DNA from 2 places in the Streptomyces sp. NPDC021224 genome. Region 1 is predicted to be linked to the other one. Evidence: riboswitches for the same ligand, from Rfam matches in the RefSeq annotation. Region 1 holds a riboswitch; the other holds the start of a gene.
The links. Region 1 has a riboswitch for glycine ahead of gcvT (glycine cleavage system aminomethyltransferase GcvT). Riboswitches for the same ligand answer to the same signal wherever they lie in the genome.
Positions count from the first base shown of each region.

Region 2: another riboswitch for glycine. It lies ahead of gcvP (aminomethyl-transferring glycine dehydrogenase); the one in region 1 lies ahead of gcvT (glycine cleavage system aminomethyltransferase GcvT).

Region 1 is NZ_JBIRPW010000010.1:214,108-217,507, reverse strand. Features, by position in the region: gene gcvT (glycine cleavage system aminomethyltransferase GcvT) at 83-1,222, opposite strand; glycine riboswitch at 1,395-1,500, opposite strand; gene ACH4PY_RS25090 (enhanced serine sensitivity protein SseB) at 1,683-2,435, shown strand; gene ACH4PY_RS25085 (enhanced serine sensitivity protein SseB C-terminal domain-containing protein) at 2,591-3,361, shown strand; gene ACH4PY_RS25080 (DUF885 family protein) at 3,372-3,400, opposite strand, start outside.
Region 2 is NZ_JBIRPW010000013.1:9,346-12,745, forward strand. Features, by position in the region: gene ACH4PY_RS27165 (DNA polymerase IV) at 1-834, shown strand, start outside; gene ACH4PY_RS27170 (PRC-barrel domain-containing protein) at 857-1,273, opposite strand; glycine riboswitch at 1,407-1,516, shown strand; gene gcvP (aminomethyl-transferring glycine dehydrogenase) at 1,703-3,400, shown strand, end outside.

The sequences.
Region 1 (3,400 bases):
ACCCCGGGCGCCCGCGCCGTGCGGATCGGCGTGGATCGTGGTCGTCGTGGTCGACCTGGTCCGGACGGCGGCGACGGCCGGCTCAGCGCTCGCGGCGGTAGAAGGGAAGGGCCACGACCCGGTACGGCTCCCGGCTGCCCCGGATGTCGACGGCGACGTCCGGCGTCCCCGGCGCGGCGGCCGACTCGTCGACGTACGCCATCGCGATGGGCACCCCGAGGGTCGGCGACGGCGCCCCCGAGGTGACCTCGCCGACGACCGCACCGTCCGGGCCCGTGACGGCGAAGCCCGCGCGCGGCACCCGGCGGCCCTCGGCGACGAGCCCGACGAGCGTGCGCGGCGGCTGCTCGGCGGCTCGGGCCGCGGCCGCGAGCAGCGCCTCGCGGCCGACGAAGTCGCCCGGCTTGTCGAACTTCACGACCCGCCCGAGCCCGGCGTCGAAGGGCGTCACGTTCGCCGTCAGCTCGTGCCCGTAGAGCGGCATCCCGGCCTCCAGGCGCAGGGTGTCGCGGCAGGACAGGCCGCAGGGCACGAGCCCGGCGTCGGCCCCGGCGGTCAGCAGCGCCTCCCACAGCCGCTCGGCGTCCGCGGGCGCGACGAACAGCTCGAAGCCGTCCTCGCCGGTGTAGCCGGTGCGGGCGATGAGCGCGGGCACGCCCGCAACCGTGCCCGGCAGCCCCGCGTAGTAGCGCAGGGCCGGCAGATCCGCGTCGGTCAGCGACCCGAGGATGCCGGGCGCCTCCGGCCCCTGCACGGCGAGCAGTGCGTACGCGTCCCGGTCGTCGGTCACGGTGGCGTCGAAGTCCGCGGCCCGCAGCGCGAGGGTGTCCAGCACCGTCTGCGCGTTGGAGGCGTTGGCCACCACCAGATAGCGCTCCTCGCCGAGCCGGTAGACGATCAGGTCGTCCAGGATGCCGCCGTCCGGGGCGCACACCATGGTGTAGCGGGCCCGGCCCACCGCGAGCGCGGACAGGTGGCCCACCAGCGCGTGGTCCAGCGCCTGCCCGGCCTGCGGGCCGCTCACGGTGATCTCGCCCATGTGGGAGAGGTCGAAGAGCCCGGCCCGGGTGCGGACGGCCTGGTGCTCCTCGCGCTCGCTGCCGTAGCGCAGCGGCATGTCCCAGCCGGCGAAGTCGGTCATGGTGGCGCCCAGCGCGCGGTGGACCGCGTCGAGCGCGGTGCGGCGCGGTGCGGCGGGGGAAGGACTCGGTGCTGCGCTCATCGAAGGTGCTCCCAAAAGCGGCGGACGGGTCGTGGACTGCCGGCCGGGACTGACCCCGGCCTCCCCATCTGTCATCGGAACCTGAGAGGTTCACCGTGACCCCGCGGGCCGCGGCTTGCACCTTGGGTGGGGCGGGACCGGTGAACGCGGCCCGCCCGCTTTTCAGATCTGCCTCGTCCGCGCGGTATCTGTGCCTGAGAGATTCAAGGGAGGACTTGCTCCTTCGGCGCCCGGCCCCCGCCGTCTCCGGTGGGGCGGGACTCTCCCGCGCGGCCTCCAAACGGCCGGTATGCGAATTGTGGGTGCTGCTCGTGCCGTCGGCGCAGGTCATGCCCTTCCCGCCGCCGGTACGCGCCGCCATCATCGCATGCCCGGACGGGCGCGGCGGCCAGCCGATAGGGTTTCCCGGCAGGCAACGGGTGGCCGCCGACGGCGGCACACAGCGCGGACGAGGATGGACATGGACAATCCGGCACCGTACATATGGCCGGCGAACGAGCTGGAGGAGGTGCTCGCGGCCAGCCTCGGCAACCCCGCCGCGACGCCCCGGCTGCTGGAGGTGCTCGGCCGCTCCCACGTGTGGGTGCCGCTGCCCAACGGCGGCTCGTCCGCGTCCACCGACCTCGACCTGCCCACCGTGGAGCTGGGCGGCGCACCCTATGTGCCGGTTTTCAGCTCGGAGCAGCAGTACCGGCTCGCCGCCGAGGGCATGTCCTGCGCGGTCGCCCCCGTCCGCGACTTCGCCCGCGGCCTGCCCCCGATGGTCGGCATCGCGGTCAACCCCGGCGGTGCCGTGGGCGTGCCGCTGCCGCCTGCCGCGGTCGCCGAGCTGTGCCGCGGCACCCGGCCGCCGGGCGCGTACGGCGAGCAGGTCCCCGGTGGCGCCAGGGTGCGGCTGTGGGAGCCCGCTCCGGACGAGGAGCCCGTCGACTTCCTGGCCATCGCCGCCGCCGAGTACGCCGTCACCCCCGTGGTGCTGAGCGCCCGCCGCGCCATGGCGGCCGTCGAGGAGGAACCGCCCGCGCTCTTCGTCGGCGTCGAGCTGGACGGCTGGCAGGAGGGTGACCGCGCCGCCGCCATGGACGCCCTCGGCCGGGCGCTGGGCGCCGCACCGCTGCCCTGGCCGGTCCATCTGATCCTGCTCGACGTCGCCCAGGACCCGGTGGCCGACTGGATGCTGGAGACCGTCCGGCCCTTCTACGCCAGGGACTGACCCGGCGGATGCCCGGTGCGGGCGTATACGAGCCGTATACGAGCCATTTAGCCCGTGCCGCTTGAGTCGGTCAGCGTTCCGATGGCCAGAGCCGACCTGGTTTGATGGCGTAATGACGGCGTAAGACGAATCTGACGGGAAAGGGGCGGTCCGACGTGATCGCGGGCGCGCACGGCGGCGCGGCGGCCGGCCATGTGGAGCAGATGCTGCTCCAGGTGGCGCCGGGCCGCTTCGACGCATACGAGAACCTGCTCGCGTCACTGGCCGAGGGTCAGGTATGGATGCTGCTCTGGCAGGGCGCGCCCGGCACCCACGACGCCCAGTACGCCGCGATGGAGGTCGCGGGGCACCGCTACGCCCCCGCCTGCACGTCCCCGCGCGAGCTGGGCGCCAGCGGCTGGAACCGCGAGCACGAGATCGCCGCGGGCCGGGACATCGCGCTCACCCTCTTCCCCGACCACTGCGGCCTGTGGCTCAACCCGCACGCCCCCGGCGGAGGCGTCGGCATCCCCTGGCCGGACCTGCGCCGTGTCGCCGCGGGCCTGGACCTGCTGCCCGCGGGCCCGCTGCGGATCGGCGAGCCCGCCGTGCAGATGCCGCAGTTCTACGCGCTGCTGGCCACGGCGGCGCAGCGTACGCCCGCGGTACGCGCGCTGCGGCAGGCGTGGGTACAGCCCGCGCTGGGGGAGGCGTACCTCGCCGTCGGCGTCGAGGTCTACGACTCCTCGCCGCAGGCGGTGGAGGCCGTACGGCTGATGATGCAGCAGGCCGTGCCCGGCGTCCCGGAGGGGCTGCCGGTCTCCACGGTCGCCATGTCCGACCCGCACGACCCGGTGGCGATGTGGTTGCGTGCCAACGCCCAGCCGATCTTCGACCGCGACGCCTTCAGCAGCCCGCCCGCCTGGGGCCCGCCGCCGCGCTACTGAGCCCGCCCGCCTACGCCGGCGCCCCGGCGTCCAGCAGGC
Region 2 (3,400 bases), on a different contig from region 1:
GCCGAGCACCTGCGGCGGGCCGGCATCCTCACCGTCGCCGAGATCGTGCAGGCCGGGGAGCCCGAGCTGGTGCGGCTGCTCGGCAAGGCGCACGGCACCTCGCTGCACGCCATGGCCGCGGGGCTGGACAACCGCCCGGTGGTCGCCGACCGGGACGTGAAGTCGATCTCCGTGGAGGACACCTTCGACACCGACCTCACCGACCGGGCCCGGGTGCGGTACGAGATCGACCGGCTCGCGGAGCGCTGCGTGCAGCGGCTGCGCGGTGCGGGCCGCTCCGGGCGGACGGTCGTGGTGAAGATCCGGCGGTACGACTTCTCGACGCTCACCCGGTCCGAGACGCTGCGGGCGCCCACCGACGACCCGGCCGTCGTCCGGGAGACCGCACGCCGCCTGGTCGAGGCCGTCGACACCACCGGCGGGGTCCGGCTGCTCGGTGTGGGGGTGTCCGGGCTGGCCGACTTCACGCAGGAGGACCTGTTCGCCCAGGCCGCCCACGAGGCCGAGGACCGGGTGCGGGAGGCCCTGTCCGCGGCGGGTCCCGCGGTGCCCCCGCCGGGCGCGTCCGCCGCGCTGGAGCTGCCCGCCGCGCCGCCGCCCGACCCCGCGCCCGGCAGCCGCTGGCTTCCCGGTCAGGACGTCGAGCACGCCGTGGAGGGGCGCGGCTGGGTGCAGGGCAGCGGTGTCGGCCGGGTCACCGTACGCTTCGAGGTCCCCTCGGACACCGTGCCGGGCCGGGTGCGTACGTTCGCGGTGGACGACCCGGCGCTCGCCCACGCCGAGCCGCTCGCGCTGGCCCCTCACGTGCCCGACCGGGGGCTGCTCGCGGGCTGAGCCGCGCGGGACCGGAGGGCGGTCAGCCGGCGTCGTCCGGGCGGCGGTCGCCGGTGGGCAGGTCGCCGAAGTCGCGGGGGCCGGTGCCGTTGGAGCCGGGCGAGCCGGGGGCGCCCGACGGTTCGGTGGGGACGTCCATGCCGTAGTGGTGGTAGAGCTGGAGCTCCTGCTCGGGCGACAGATGCCGCCCGACGCCGAAATCCGGCGCGTCCCTGATCAGCGACTTCTTGTACGGGACCCGCAGCGCCTCGCCCACCAGCTCGCTCGGCTCCAGCGGGACGAACGCGTCACGCGTGAAGAAGCCGGTGCGCACCGCCGCCCACTCCGGGCTGCCGGTCGCGTCGTCGAGGTACACCTCGTCCACCGTGCCGATCTTCGTACCGTCACGGTCGACAGCGCGGCGGCCGATGAGGCTTCGCGGATCGATATCGGTCTGCACGGGTCCTCCAACCAGCATCCCAGCAACAGCGACACCTGCTGGTTACCACCAAAAGCCACATCACGGACGCTGTCGACCCGAATCTCCGGGCGGTTCGCGGGCAGATCCCGCTGGTAGGCTGGACGCAGGCTGTAGACCCCATGCGGGAGAGTCCTCCGGACACCTGCCACAGCGGCAGACCGGGGGCGCCGAAGGAGCAAATCCTCCCCGGAATCTCTCAGGCACCCGTACCGCAGGGGCGAGGTCACTCTGGAAAGCAGGATCCGCCCCGAGCAGCGCCGTTCGGGTCACGGATCTTCACCGAAGGTGAAAGCCTGCCCGCGCGCGGGTAAGGCGAAGCTCTCAGGTACTGATGACAGAGGGGGAGGCCGTACGGGCGCCCGTGCCGGGCGCCCCCGAAGGTCGTCGCAGACCAGGAGGCCTCCGCAGATGACTGATCCGACCGCACGCCGCCTTCCGCTCGCCGAGCTGGAAGCAGGGCTGCCCTTCGCCCGCCGGCACATCGGCCCCGACACCGCCGCGCAGGCCAAGATGCTCGCCCAGGTGGGCTACAGCTCGCTGGACGAGCTGACGGACGCGGCCGTACCGGGCACCATCCAGAGCGCGGCGGCCCTCGCGCTGCCGCCCGCGCGCACCGAGGCCGAGGCGCTGGCCGAACTGCGCGCGCTGGCGGCGCGCAACCAGGTGCTCGCACCGATGATCGGCCTCGGCTACTACGGCACCTTCACCCCGCCGGTGATCCTGCGCAACGTCATGGAGAACCCGGCCTGGTACACCGCCTACACCCCCTACCAGCCGGAGATCTCGCAGGGCCGGCTGGAGGCGCTGATCAACTTCCAGACGATGGTCGCCGACCTCACCGGGCTGCCCACCTCCGGCGCTTCGCTGCTCGACGAGGGCACCGCGGCGGCCGAGGCGATGGCGCTGTCCCGCCGGGTCGGGAAGGTCAAGGAGGGCGTCTTCCTGGTCGACGCCGACACCTTCCCGCAGACCACCGCCGTCATCGGCACCCGCGCCGAGCCCACCGGTGTCGAGGTCGTCGTCGCCGACCTCAGCGACGGCATCCCCGCCGACGTGGCCGAACGCGGCGTCTTCGGCGTCCTGCTCCAGTACCCCGGGGCCTCCGGCGCCGTCCGTGACCTGCGGCCGGTCATCGAGCAGGCGCACGGCCTCGGCGCGGTCGTGACCGTCGCCGCCGACCTGCTGGCGCTGACCGTCCTGGCCTCGCCCGGCGCGCTCGGCGCGGACATCGCGGTCGGCACCACCCAGCGCTTCGGCGTCCCCATGGGCTTCGGCGGCCCGCACGCCGGCTACATGGCGGTGCGCGAGTCCTACGCCCGCAACCTGCCCGGCCGCCTCGTCGGTGTGTCCGTCGACGCCGACGGCGACACCGCCTACCGCCTCGCCCTGCAGACCCGCGAGCAGCACATCCGCCGGGAGAAGGCGACGAGCAACATCTGCACCGCCCAGGTGCTGCTCGCCGTGATGGCCGGGATGTACGCCGTCTACCACGGCCCCGAAGGCCTGGAGCGGATCGCCCGCCGCACGCACCGCTACGCGGCCGTCCTCGCCGAGGGGCTGCGCGCGGCCGGCGCCGAGGTCGTGCACGGGGCGTACTTCGACACGCTCACCGTGCGCGTGCCCGGCCGGGCCGCCGAACTGGTCGCCGCCGCCCGCGACGCCGGGGTCAACCTGCGGCAGACCGACGCCGACCTGGTCGGCATCGCGTGCGACGAGACCACCACCCGCTCCCAGGTCGCCGCCGTGCTCGCCGTCTTCGGCGGCACCGCCGACATCGAGGAGCTGGACGCCACCGCACCGGACGCGCTGCCCGCAGGGCTCGCCCGCAGCGAGCCGTACCTGACGCACCCGGTCTTCCACCAGCACCGCAGCGAGACCGCCATGCTGCGCTACCTGCGGCGGCTCGCCGACCGCGACTACGCGCTGGACCGCGGCATGATCCCGCTGGGCTCGTGCACGATGAAGCTCAACGCGACCACCGAGATGGAACCCGTCACCTGGCCGGAGTTCGGCGCGCTGCACCCCTTCGCGCCCGCCGAGCAGGCCGAGGGCTACCTGGCGCTGATCCGCGGCCTGGAGGAGCAGCTCGCCGAGGTCACCGGCTAC